Regions from separate parts of the Pseudomonas sp. 10S5 genome, predicted to be linked through region 2. Evidence: predicted binding sites of a transcription regulator. Region 2 holds the regulator's gene; the other holds the start of a gene.
The links. Region 2 encodes FliA, which starts transcription of late flagellar genes. Its sites were predicted from a motif close to CTAAAGTTTNNNNNNNNNNNGCCGNTAA; they were not measured.
Positions count from the first base shown of each region.

Region 1: a site for FliA is predicted at 3,309-3,336, ahead of motA (flagellar motor stator protein MotA). Genes of this name have one in related genera too.

Region 1 covers NZ_JASJVL010000002.1:183,117-189,982, reverse strand. Annotated here, with positions in the region: gene orn (oligoribonuclease) at 1-125, opposite strand, end outside; gene rsgA (small ribosomal subunit biogenesis GTPase RsgA) at 225-1,256, shown strand; gene motB (flagellar motor protein MotB) at 1,355-2,386, opposite strand; gene motA (flagellar motor stator protein MotA) at 2,390-3,241, opposite strand; gene QN378_RS02315 (HDOD domain-containing protein) at 3,449-4,984, shown strand; gene rhdA (thiosulfate sulfurtransferase) at 5,153-5,968, shown strand; gene asd (archaetidylserine decarboxylase) at 6,018-6,866, shown strand, end outside.
Region 2 covers NZ_JASJVL010000001.1:216,246-223,111, forward strand. Annotated here, with positions in the region: gene flhA (flagellar biosynthesis protein FlhA) at 1-762, shown strand, start outside; gene flhF (flagellar biosynthesis protein FlhF) at 774-2,105, shown strand; gene fleN (flagellar synthesis regulator FleN) at 2,216-3,049, shown strand; gene fliA (RNA polymerase sigma factor FliA) at 3,046-3,786, shown strand; gene QN378_RS01010 (chemotaxis response regulator CheY) at 4,043-4,417, shown strand; gene QN378_RS01015 (protein phosphatase CheZ) at 4,437-5,225, shown strand; gene QN378_RS01020 (chemotaxis protein CheA) at 5,257-6,866, shown strand, end outside.

The DNA of each region.
Region 1 (6,866 bases), on a different contig from region 2:
CCTTCGGCCAGCGTGTTCAACTCGCTGTCGGTGATGATGGTCGCCATTTCGATAATGACGTCGGTATCAGGGTCCAAACCGGTCATTTCCAGATCGATCCAAATCAGATTTTGCGTGTTCTGCATGTCAGCGCTCCTCAACTTAGGCGCGCAGTTTAGCCTAGCCGAGCGTGCTAGACTCCTTCGCGTTTATCTAATCAGCTGCTTTATCAAATCGGAACACCCATGGCCAAACGCCAACTCAATCGTCGTCAAAACTGGCGCATCGAAAAGATTCAAGGCGAGCGCGCTGCGCGTGCTGCCAAACGTGAATCGGCAACCCTTGAAACCCTTGAGGGCGGTGACCTCGGTCCTGAGCAGACCGGGCTAGTCATCGCGCACTTTGGCGTACAGGTCGAAGTCGAAGTGCAAGAAGGTGAACAGGCCGGCCAGGTTTGCCGTTGCCACTTGCGCGCCAACCTGCCCGCTTTGGTTACTGGCGACCGAGTCGTCTGGCGTGCTGGCAATCAAGGCATCGGCGTCATCGTCGCGCAATTGCCGCGCACTACCGAGCTTTGTCGCCCGGACAGCCGTGGTCAGCTGAAGCCTGTGGCTGCCAACGTCGATATGATCGTAATCGTCTTTGCTCCCTTGCCTGAACCTCATGCCAACCTGATCGACCGTTATCTGGTTGCGGCTGAGCATGCAGGCATCCGCCCCCTGTTACTGCTGAACAAAGCGGACCTGATCGACGATCAGAACGCCCCGGCGCTGAACGCATTGCTGGCGGTTTACCGGCAGTTGGGCTATCCATTACTGGAGGTGTCTGCACACCAAGGCGACGGCATGCAACAGCTGCAAGATCAGCTGGATGGGCGAATCAGCGTGTTTGTGGGTCAGTCCGGGGTGGGCAAATCATCGCTGGTAAACAGCTTGCTGCCAGAAGTCGAAGCACGTGTAGGGCCGCTTTCGGAACAGTCCGGCCAAGGTACGCATACCACGACCACTGCCCGCCTGTTCCACTTCCCGCGTGGCGGCGATCTGGTCGACTCCCCTGGTATTCGCGAGTTTGGCTTGGGGCACGTCAGTCGCTCAGATGTGGAAGCCGGTTTTATCGAGTTCAATAACTTGATCGGCACCTGCCGGTTCCGCGATTGCAAACATGACCGTGAGCCCGGCTGCGCACTGCTCAAGGCCCTGGAAGAAGGTCGCGTGCAGCAGCAGAGGATGAACAGCTACCGCTCAATCATCGCCAGCCTGCCGGAAAACAGTTACTGACTCGGCCTGTCCAACGTTTTCTGTAGATGCCGCCTTGACCCTCACCACGTCACTGCCCTTCGCCAACAAGCTGGCTCTACAGAGAAACGGAACAAGAACTACTTTTTGGGCTGATCTATCTTCAATGCGTTGTCTTCAAAAATGTTGAGCTTTTGCCGAAGCTCATGTGGCTGCACAGCCTCATCGGGATTAACCGGAACCGGCGCGCTTGAGGCAGGAGCGTCCGGCGTCACGGGTCCGGTAGCGGGTGAAGGCGCGGGAGCGGTACCGTTCAGCGACGGTGACAATGTTCCGTCGATACGCTGCTGAGCTTTCTTCGTCAGTACAATAATGTCGATGCGACGGTTGATCGCGCTTTGCGGATGCTCCTTGTCGTACAAGGATGACGAGGCATAGCCTACAACCCTTGCCACCTGCGGTTCCGGATAACCACCTGCAACCAACGCCCGACGAGCCGCGTTAGCCCGGTTCGCCGACAACTCCCAGTTACCGAACTCGCCACTGACTGCGTAGGGCGTCGCGTCGGTGTGACCGCTAATGCTGATCTTGTTCGGCACTGCTTTAATGGTGTCGGCCATGGCCAACAAGATGTCTTCGAAATATGGTTTCAAGCGCGCACTGCCAATGTCAAACATCGGCCGGTTTTCCGCATCCATTATTTGGATGCGCAAACCATCCTGAGTAATCTCGAATTGAATCTGGTCCTTGAATTTCTTCAACTGCGGATTTTCATCGACCTTAGCCTGCAGCTCTTGCAAGAGCATATCCAAGCGTTCTTGCTCAACTTGTTCCGCCAGTGTTTCAGACTGGTCGGTCTCGGTCTTGATTTTATCCGGCTGCGGTTCGGACTTGACCTCAGGGTTGAGAGTCTTGTCCGGCGCCAGCGCGGGCGAGCCGCCCAAATCAATAACATAAGGCGTGCCGCTTTCGGTGAACCCTATAGGGTCTTTGAAGTACCCGGCAATCTGAATTTTTTGCTGAGGGGTTGCAGAGGACATCAGCCACAACACCAGGAAGAACGCCATCATCGCCGTCGCAAAGTCGGCGAATGCAATTTTCCATGCGCCGCCGTGATGCCCAGCGGCATAGCGCTTGACGCGCTTGACAATTATTGGCTGATTATTTTCCATGACTCAGCGACCGCGAACCGCTTGTTCAAGCTCACTGAAGCTAGGTCGGTGCTTGGGGTACAAGACCTTGCGACCGAATTCCACCGCCAGCGAAGGCGGCATACCGGACGCTGAGGCAACCAGCGAGGCCTTGATGGACTCGAACACATTAAGTTCTTCCTTGGCATCGTGAGCCAAGGACGTTGCCAACGGGCCAAAGAAACCATACGCAGCAAGAATACCGAAGAACGTACCCACCAGCGCCGCACCCACGTGCGTACCGATAGCAGCCTGATCACCATCACTCAACGACGCCATGGTCACCACGATACCTAGCACGGCCGCAACGATACCGAAACCGGGCATGGCGTCAGCAATACCGGTAACCGCGTGCGAAGGATGCTCAAGCTCTTCCTTCATGCTTTGCAGTTCCATGTCGAACAAGCCTTCAAGCTCGTGCGGCGCCATATTCCCTGATGACATGATCCGCAGGTAGTCGCAGATGTAAGCGGTCATACGCTCATCTTTGAGCACGCCAGGGTATTTAGCGAAAATGGGACTGGCCGAGGCGTCTTCGATGTCACCTTCAATCGCCATCATGCCTTCGCGGCGGCTTTTGTTGAGAATTTCGTAGACCAGACCCAGGATTTCCAGATAAAACGTGTGAGAAAATCGGGAGCTGAACATCTTCAGCGATTTCTTGATCACATGCATGGTCATGTAACCGGGGTTGGCCTGAAGAAATGCTCCAAAGGCGGCGCCACCGATGATCATGACCTCGAAAGGCTGGATCAATGCCCCGATCTTGCCGTGTGACAGGACGTATCCGCCGAGAACGCTCGCGAAAACGACAATAATGCCGATAATTTTAGCCATATAGAGAGAGTTCTTACTGAGTAGGGTTCGAGATCATGAGTGGAAGTTCTTGAAACTCTTCTTCTACTTATCGGCGTAAGTGCGCCAGACTATAGTCAGTTCAGGCGAAAAGCCAGTTCGACCCTAGTAGCAGGGCGCTTGCACTGACATGCCATGAGTGTTGCATCCAATATTTGTCCTAATTATTAGCCGTACAGGCCGCCTGCAATGCCACCAGAAGCATCAGCACCGCTCCCCATTCCACGCACCCTTGACGCATGGCACAAACAATTGGACGCGATTCGCCTGCCGGTACCAATCGACAGCCACGCCCAAGTACTGAGCGCGCTTGGTGATAACCGTCGGTCGCTACGCGACATCGCTGAATTGATGCAGGAAAGCCCTTCGTTGGTCCTCAGCGTTTTGCGCGAGGTCAACCATCACAGCATGGGCTTGAGCGAGCCAGCGGAAAGTCTAGAGGTGGCAATTAACCGTCTGGGTCTGAAGCGGACAGAAGAGCTCCTGCAACGTCTACCGGCCCTGGAGTTCGAAGATATTTCGCCGAATTTGCGACAATTTCAAATGATCAGCCAACATGCAATGCAGCAGGCCAACGGTCTGTTCGCCGGCCGCCTGGCGCGGCTATGGCAGGATATACATTGGGGTAGCCTGCTGTTTTTGTCTCCGCTCTGGCCGATGGCTCTCGCGCACCCGAAACTGCTTGAAGAATGGGAGCTACGCGTAATTCACAAAGGTGAGTCGGCGCGCATTGTCGAGAACGCATTGTTCGGGGTTAGCCTGCTCAAGCTATGCCAAAATCTGGCCGTCGCATGGCGTCTACCCATCTGGGTAACTCAGGGCTATAACGCGCTGATCAATGAGCGTCGGCTGCTGGTTAAAGCATTGCATATTGCTCGCGACCATCTGAATCCATTGCATCAGAGGCAATGCCTCGACGCAGACCCCGCACTGCGTCGCTGGCTTAATCAGCCCGCCAATACAATCCTTCTCGCAAACGGCATTGCATTGTCTGCACAACAAGCCTGGGACAGCCCGCACAGCCTGCGCTGGCAAACGCTGACCTGCCTTTACCTGCAAATTTCGCTGGATGAACTTCAACAGCAAGTACATCAACAAGCAGTACAAAGCGCTCGAAAACATTATGCGACAGGGCTATGGCACCCTGCCGAGGCGCTCATTTGGCCAGCGGAAACACGGCGTATTCATCGTGGAATGTTACCCGCCCCTCCACCCTCAGCCGAAGCTCTACACCAGTGGCGAAAGTATTGCACCGAGCTATTGGAGGAACCTAGTCGATTCAATAATGCCATGCACCTCACAACACTTGCCCGCGACGCACTGGTTGCCTGCGGTATGCAGCGCGTCATGCTGCTGATGATTGATCGTAATATGACTGTTTTACGTGTCCATCAAATTGCCGGGTTGGAAAAGGACGCCATGCACCTGACACTGGACATCGCGCAGAGTACGGTGTTGCAGCGCCTATTGGCTCAGCCGACTCAATTACGCCTGACGCCCGCGAATAATGCTCAATTTTCAGCTTTGCTGCCCGCAAGATTAAAAAGCCTGTTTAGCGGCGACCATTTATTGTTGCGCTCGCTCAGCAGCAAAGAGCGAGTGGTGATGTTGGTGTTTGCGGATCAGGGTGGTGGACCTCTTTCGGAAATCAGCGTCCAGGCATTCGGCAAAACCTCGCAATGCATCGAACGCGCACTTAGCAGCTTCAGCAATCGCAAAGTCTGAAGTCTCCGAATCAGGCGGTTGCCCCACGGGCGGCGTCGAAGGCCGGGCGGCATCTTGTAACGTAATTAAGTTAAGCCCGGTGCGCCTACGCGGGCGTCAGGCACAGCTGTCAGAGACGGCGATGGGATCTCTAAGCTACAATTCGCCTCTTTTTTCTGGAGATCTCACATGTCTGAATTCTCTAGCTTGCCGTTAGTCATAGAGCCCAGCGACTTGCTGTCCCGTCTTGACGCGCCTGAGTTGATCCTCATCGACCTGACCAGCAGCGCTCGCTATGGCGCCGGACATATTCCAGGCGCACATTTTGTTGACCCAAAACGCACCCAACAGGGGCAGGCACCGGCACCGGGGTTACTGCCCTCGCTCGCCCAACTGGAAGTGTTGTTCGGCGAGCTAGGGCATAACTCCAAAGCAGTTTATGTGGTCTACGACGACGAGGGTGGCGGGTGGGCCGGACGTTTCATTTGGTTGTTAGATGTGATTGGTCACTCGCACTACCACTATCTGGATGGCGGCCTGCACGCTTGGCTGGGTGAAGACCTGCCCCTGTCGACCGAGGCTCCAGAGACCGTTGGCGGCCCGGTGCCACTGACTTTGCACGGGGAACCCACTGCAACTCGCGAATATTTACAGAGTCGTTTGGGTGCGGCAGATCTGGCCGTCTGGGATGCACGCGGACCTACTGAATATTCCGGTGAAAAAGTCCTCGCGGCTAAAGCCGGTCACGTTCCGGGCGCAGTGAACTTCGAGTGGACCGCTGGCATGGACCCTACACGTAACTTGCGTATTCGTAAGGACATGCCGCAAATCCTCGAAAGGCTAGGCATTACCCCGGACAAAGAGATCATTACCCACTGCCAGACCCACCACCGATCAGGCTTTACCTATTTGGTGGCCAAGGCGCTGGGCTATCCCCGGGTAAAAGGCTACGCGGGCTCTTGGGGTGAATGGGGCAACCATCCCGATACGCCAATCGAGAAATAAGACACGCTGCAAACCGTAGCTATTTATTAAGAACATGTTAGGAAATGTAATGAAACAGCGTTTGTTTATCTTCAGCCAATACTTTCTTGCGCACCATCTGCTGTCCCGTCTGGCCGGCTGCGTAGCCGAATGCCGGGTCCGGTGGTTCAAAAATGCATTCACTGCCTGGTTTGCTCGGCGCTATCAGGTGGACATGACGCAAGCGCTGGTTGAAGACCTGACTGCTTACGATCACTTCAATGATTTTTTCACCCGTGCATTAAAGCCAGGTGCTCGACCGCTGGATCAAACTCCGGGTGCGATTCTCAGCCCTGCTGACGGAGCAATCAGCCAAATGGGCCCTATTGAGCATGGTCGAATTTTCCAGGCCAAGGGTCACAGTTTCAGCGTGCTTGAACTTCTGGGTGGCGATGCCAATCTTTCTGCGCCATTCATGGGAGGCGAGTTTGCAACGGTCTATCTGTCGCCAAAAGACTACCACCGTGTACACATGCCATTAGCCGGCACCTTGCGTGAAATGGTTTATGTTCCTGGACGCCTCTTCTCGGTTAATCAGACCACAGCCGAAAACGTTCCCGAGCTGTTTGCCCGTAACGAACGGGTCGTCTGCGTGTTCGATACCGAGTGTGGTCCGATGGCCGTCGTTCTGGTGGGTGCAATGATCGTTGCCTCGATCGAGACCGTGTGGGCCGGTCTGGTCACTCCCCCGAAGCGCGAACTGAAAACAGTACGCTACGACGAAACCGCTCGTGCACCGATTCACCTGGAAAAGGGAGCAGAGCTCGGACACTTCAAACTCGGCTCAACTGCCATTGTGTTGTTTGGACCCAATCAGGTGAATTGGGCGGGACAACTGGGCGCTCTCAGCTCGGTTCAAATGGGTCAAGCGCTCGGCCAC
Region 2 (6,866 bases):
ACGCTCAACGGTATCACCGCCAAAGACCCTGCGTTTGGTCTGGAAGCAGTGTGGATCGAGGTCAGTCAGCGCAGCCAAGCGCAATCGTTGGGCTATACCGTGGTAGACGCTAGTACCGTGGTCGCGACCCACCTTAACCAGATTTTGTATAAACACTCCCATGAACTGATCGGCCATGAGGAAGTGCAGCAGTTGATGCAATTGCTGGCTAAAGGTTCGCCGAAATTGGCTGAAGAGCTGGTCCCGGGAATTTTGTCGCTTTCTGCGTTGCTCAAAGTGCTGCAAGCATTGTTGGCGGAACAGGTTCCTGTCAGGGATATCCGTAGCATCGCTGAAGCGATCGCCAATGCGGCCCCTCGGAGTCAAGATACCGCCGCGCTAGTGGCCGCCGTACGCATCGCGTTGTGCCGCGCAATCGTGCAAAGCATTGTAGGTACTGAGCCGCAGCTGCCTGTGATCACCCTTGAGCCAAGGTTGGAACAGATATTGCTCAATAGTCTTCAGAAGGCTGGTCAGGGGCAGGAAGAGGGTGTTCTTCTTGAGCCAAGCATGGCTGAAAAGCTCCAGCGGTCGTTGATAGACGCTGCACAACGCCAAGAGATGCAAGGGCAACCGGTGATTTTGTTGGTCGCAGGACCGGTTCGCGCAATGCTGTCACGGTTTGGACGGCTGGCTGTACCGAACATGCATGTGCTGGCGTATCAGGAAATTCCCGACAACAAACAAGTCACGATCGTCGCGACTGTCGGGCCAAACGGCTGAGGTAGTGAGTCATGCAAGTTAAGCGTTTTTTCGCCGCCGATATGCGTCAAGCCATGAAGCTGGTTCGTGATGAGCTGGGCGCTGACGCCGCCATCATTGGTAACCGCCGCATTGCGGGTGGCGTGGAGCTGACTGCTGCCTTGGATTACAAGCTTTCCGCACTGGCGCCACGTGTACCGAACATTGAGCTTGAAGACGAATTGCGTAAGACCCAGTCGCGCATTGTCTCTGCTCAGGCTGAGCTGGGTAACCGTGGTGACAATGATTCGTTGATCAACCGCCATTTGTTTACCGGCGCATCCTCGGATTCTGGCGAGACGCACATAGAACCGACCTTCGAAGAGCCTCGACGCGCTACTGCGGCACCGATGGCAAGCGCTGCCAGCGAGCCGATGATCGGGCTACAAGCTTATGAGTCGATGCGTTCAGAGCTGAACGGCCTGCGTGAATTGCTCGAAGTGCAGCTTGGTTCGCTGGCTTGGAATCAGCTTCAAGGCAGTCGGCCGCAGCAGGCCAACCTGTGGCGTCGCCTGCAACGCATTGGTTTGTCGGGTCCGCTGTCGCGGGACTTGCTGGCGATGACCACTGACATTGAAGAGCCGCGTCAAGCTTGGCGCATGTTGTTGGCTCACCTGGCGCGGATGATTGTGACCCCGGATGTAGAGCCGCTGGAAGAAGGTGGTGTGATCGCCATGGTAGGCCCGGCTGGTATGGGCAAGACCACGACCCTGGCGAAACTGGCCGCACGCTATGTTTTGAAATACGGTCCTCAGAACATTGCATTGGTGAGCATGGATAGCTACCGGATTGGTGCTCAGGAACAGCTTAAAACCCTGGGTCGGATCCTCAATGTGTCGGTGACTCATATTGACCCTGGCCAGTCGTTGGGCCAAGCGTTGGAACCACTATTGCGCAAGCGAGTGGTGTTGATTGATACCGCCGGCCTGCAAGCCAGCGATCCAGCCCTGCGTATGCAGCTGGAAAGTCTTGCGGGTCGGGGTATCAAAGCACGTAATTATCTGGTGTTAGCAACTACCAGTCAGAAGCAAGTTCTAACTGCTGCATACCATAGCTACAAACGCTGTGGGCTGGCGGGCTGCATCCTCACCAAGCTGGACGAAACTGCCAGTCTGGGAGAGGTGTTGAGTTTGGCGATAAGTCATGAGTTACCAGTGGCTTATCTCACGGATGGACCGCGTATACCGGACGACTTGCATTTGCCGCGTAGGCACCAGCTGGTCAGTCGTGCGGTCAGCGTGCAAATGCAGGAAGAACCAAGCGAAGAAGCTATGGCGGATATGTTCGCGGATCTTTATCACAGCCCGAACAAGCGGGTTGGGTAAGGCAAGACATTGGAATGTACCTGCATCAAGGGGCGCCGACGTTGTTCCTACAACGCAAGCGCAATCGTTGATGTGGCCTCGGTCTAAGCAAGTCAAGGTAAAGAACTAAAATGGGTAGCATGCATCCCGTACAGGTCATCGCAGTAACCGGCGGCAAGGGTGGCGTTGGCAAGACAAACGTTTCAGTGAATCTATCACTGGCGCTGGCAGAGCTTGGCCGCCGCGTCATGTTGCTGGACGCCGATTTAGGTCTGGCAAACGTCGATGTCTTGCTGGGTCTTACCCCCAAACGGACGCTGGCCGACGTGATTGAGGGGCGTTGCGAGCTGCGTGATGTGTTGCTCCAAGGTCCTGGCGGGATTCGTATCGTGCCAGCGGCTTCAGGCACTCAAAGCATGGTTCACCTGACGCCTGCGCAACACGCCGGGCTGATTCAGGCGTTCAGCGATATTGGCGACAACCTCGACGTACTAGTGATTGATACAGCAGCCGGTATTGGCGAGTCAGTGGTAAGTTTCGTGCGCGCAGCTCAAGAAGTGCTGCTAGTGGTGTGCGATGAGCCAACGTCTATTACTGACGCCTACGCATTGATCAAGCTGCTGAACCGCGACTACGGCATGAATCGGTTCCGAGTGTTGGCCAACATGGCACAAAGCCCTCAGGAAGGCCGCAATTTGTTCGCCAAGTTGACCAAGGTCACAGATCGCTTTCTCGACGTTGCCTTACAATACGTCGGCGCGGTGCCCTACGACGAGTGCGTACGCAAGGCCGTGCAAAAGCAACGGGCAGTTTACGAGGCTTTTCCACGTTCCAAATGCTCCTTGGCTTTCAAGGCCATCGCGCAGAAAGTCGATTCCTGGCCGTTGCCAGCCAATCCGCGTGGACATCTTGAGTTTTTCGTTGAACGGCTCGTACATCAGACGAGTGCAGGACCGGTCCTATGACAGCCAGCGGCTATCGCATGTACAGCAAGGCGTCCAAGGACTCCCAGTACGAGCTGATCGAGCGGTATGCGCCGCTGGTGAAACGTATCGCCTATCACTTGCTGGCCCGTTTGCCAGCCAGTGTACAAGTTGAAGACCTGATCCAGGCCGGCATGATTGGTTTGCTTGAAGTTTCGACCAAATATGACGCCACCAAAGGCGCAAGTTTCGAGACTTATGCCGGGATTCGTATCCGTGGCGCCATGCTCGATGAAGTGCGAAAGGGCGATTGGGCCCCGCGTTCAGTGCACCGCAATACGCGCATGGTCAGTGACGCGATTAGATCAATTGAAGCTAAAACAGGTCGTGACGCTAAAGATCACGAAGTTGCGGCCGAACTCCAATTGAGTCTTGATGATTATTACGGGATTTTGAACGATACCTTGGGCAGTCGATTGTTCAGTTTCGACGACCTTTTACAGGACGGCGAACACGAAGGGCTGCACGAGGATGGCGCAAGCGCTCAGCTTGAGCCATCACGCGATCTGGAGGATGAACGCTTCCAGGCCGCGTTAGCGGATGCCATAGCCAATTTGCCGGAGCGTGAGCGTCTGGTGTTGGCGCTGTACTACGACGAAGAGCTTAACCTCAAAGAAATTGGTGAGGTATTGGGGGTTAGCGAATCGCGGGTCAGTCAGTTACACAGCCAGTGCGCAGCTCGTTTGCGAGGGCGTTTGGGAGAATGGCGAGCGCGTTGATGGGCAAAGCGTGACCCCTATTGGTCGCGGATTGTCCGTAAGCCGGCTGTGCAAAGCGTTGCGTGCGAAGCATAAGACTAGGCGGAAGCCGGTCAGAAAGTCCCTTGGGCCTTTCTGTGCCGATTCCGGCGTGTTGATTTACCAAGCCCGTCGTCGTTTTCGTGCAGCCCAGGTGTGCTGTGCCGGTTTTGATTGAACAGCGTATTCAGGTGCTGAATGCGTTAAAGACTGCTTGGAGGTCGACTTGGACAAAAACATGAAAATCCTCATCGTTGATGACTTCTCAACGATGCGGCGGATCATTAAAAACTTGTTGCGTGACCTTGGGTTCACCAACACGGCAGAAGCGGACGACGGGACTACTGCGTTGCCGATGCTGCAAAGCGGTAACTTCGACTTTCTGGTGACTGACTGGAATATGCCTGGCATGTCCGGTATCGATTTGTTGCGCCACGTACGCGCAGATGATCGTCTCAAACACTTGCCAGTATTGATGGTGACGGCCGAGGCCAAACGTGACCAAATTATCGAAGCCGCTCAGGCTGGTGTTAATGGTTATGTGGTCAAGCCCTTCACGGCCCAAGTGCTGAAAGAAAAGATCGAAAAGATCTTCGAGCGCGTCAATAGCTGATGTCCGCCGCGGGGGCTCTATGGAGCACACAGATTCAACCGAGGCCGACTTCGAGTCGACCCTGAAGAAACATGCACACGAGTTGGTCGAAAGCCTTGAAAAAGGGCGCTTTGGCGACGCGGTACAAATTATTCACGAGCTAAACCAGACACGTGACCGGGGCCTGTATCAGGAAGTCGGCAAACTGACCCGTGAGCTGCACAATGCGATCGTCAATTTTCAAATTGACCCGAACATGCCGCAAGCCAAAGAAGTTTCTCAGATTACTGATGCTACTGATCGTCTGTCTTATGTGGTCCGGCTGACTGAAAATGCGGCTAACCGCACAATGGATCTGGTAGAAGAAAGCACGCCACTGATGAGCGGGCTGAGTACTGAAGCCAGTGCCTTGAGTGAGGATTGGGCGCGTTTTATGCGTCGCGAAGTCGGTGCCGAAGAGTTTCGCGAACTGGCTCGACGTGTCGAGGGTTTCTTGGCGCGTACCGAGAAAGACAGCCGCGAAGTCTCCGCCCACCTCAACGATATTTTGCTGGCTCAAGACTTCCAGGACCTCACCGGTCAGGTGATCAAGCGCGTTACGCAACTGGTTACGGAAGTGGAAAGCAACTTGCTCAAACTGGTGCTGATGGCCAGCCAAGTCGATCGCTTTGCAGGGATCGAACATGACCATCAATCGATCCGTACAGAACAAGATCAAGAAAAAAATCTGTCTCAGGGTGAAGGTCCGCAGATTCATGCCGATAAGCGTGAAGACGTTGTATCCGGTCAGGATGATGTTGACGATCTGCTATCCAGCCTGGGCTTCTAGGTCGATTGATTGAATTTTTAGGGAGCACCCAATGAGCTTCGGCGCCGATGAAGAGATCCTTCAGGATTTTCTGGTAGAGGCCGGCGAAATTCTCGAGCAATTGTCCGAGCAACTGGTCGAGCTGGAAAGCCGTCCTGATGATGCGGAGTTGCTCAATGCGATTTTTCGCGGTTTTCACACTGTAAAAGGGGGCGCCGGCTTCCTCCAACTCCATGAGTTGGTGGAGTGCTGCCACATCGCCGAGAACGTCTTCGATATCCTGCGTAAGGGCGAGCGTCGCGTCGACTCGGAATTGATGGACGTAGTTTTGGAGGCGTTGGATGCAGTCAACGCGATGTTCACCGAAGTGCGTGAACGTACCGATGTGACCCCGGCCACTCCAGAATTGCTCGCCGCATTGGCACGTCTGGCTGAGCCGGTCGCCAAAGCAAGTATTGCCGCCGTGCCAGTCAGTGTTGAGCCGACACCGGCCGACACCCCTGTGGACATCACCGATACCGAATTCGAACAATTGCTCGATTCGCTCAATGCGGTCAAAGCGCAAGCGGAAGCCTCGGCATCAGTTCCAACAGTGGCGGTTCCGGTCGCAGCGTATGCCGGTGGTTCTGCTGCCAGCGACGAGATCAGCGACGCTGAATTTGATTCGCTGCTCGATCAGTTGCATGGCAAAGGCAAGTTTGCCGCCGATGCAAAACCTATCACGCCTGTGGCTATGGTCGCCGCCCCCGTTAGCAATGACATAAGCGACGACGAGTTCGAAGCGTTGCTCGATCAGTTGCATGGCAAGGGGGCGTTCGCTGCAGATGCACTGGCAGTCACGGCACCGGCAGCCGTCGCTGCGCCAAACAAAGCGCCCGGTGGCGATCAGATTTCCGATCACGAATTCGAGTCACTGCTGGACGAGCTGCATGGCAAGGGCAAGTTCGAGCCTGAAGCGGTCGCGAAGATCGCCGCATCGACGCCCGCCGCTGCCCCCGTGCCCGTCGCTGCTCCTGTCGCGCATGTGCCCGAGCCTGTCAGGGCAGTCGCTGCCCCGGCCAAAGCCGCGCCGGAAAAACCTGCAGCCTCTGAAGCTGAAACCACCGTGCGAGTCGATACCGCACGCCTCGACGAAATCATGAACATGGTGGGCGAGCTGGTATTGGTGCGTAACCGCTTGGTTCGTTTGGGCCTCAATAGTGGCGATGAAGCCATGTCCAAGGCAGTGTCGAACCTGGACGTGGTTACCGCAGATTTGCAGACCGCGGTGATGAAAACGCGGATGCAGCCGATCAAAAAAGTTTTCGGACGCTTCCCGCGGTTGGTCCGAGATCTTGCGCGTCAGTTGAAGAAAGAAATCAACCTGGAACTGGTGGGCGAAGAAACCGATCTGGACAAGAACCTGGTTGAGGCGCTTGCAGACCCGTTGGTCCACTTGGTGCGCAACGCGGTCGATCATGGTATCGAGTCCCCGGAGGAGCGAGAGGCGTCGGGCAAGGCGCGTTGCGGTCGCGTGATTCTTTCGGCGGAACAAGAAGGCGACCATATCCTGCTGTCGATTTCCGATGACGGCAAAGGTATGGACCCTGGTGTTTTGCGTGCCATCGCCGTGAAGCGTGGCGTGATGGACAAAGATGCCGCTGACCGCTTGAGCGACACCGA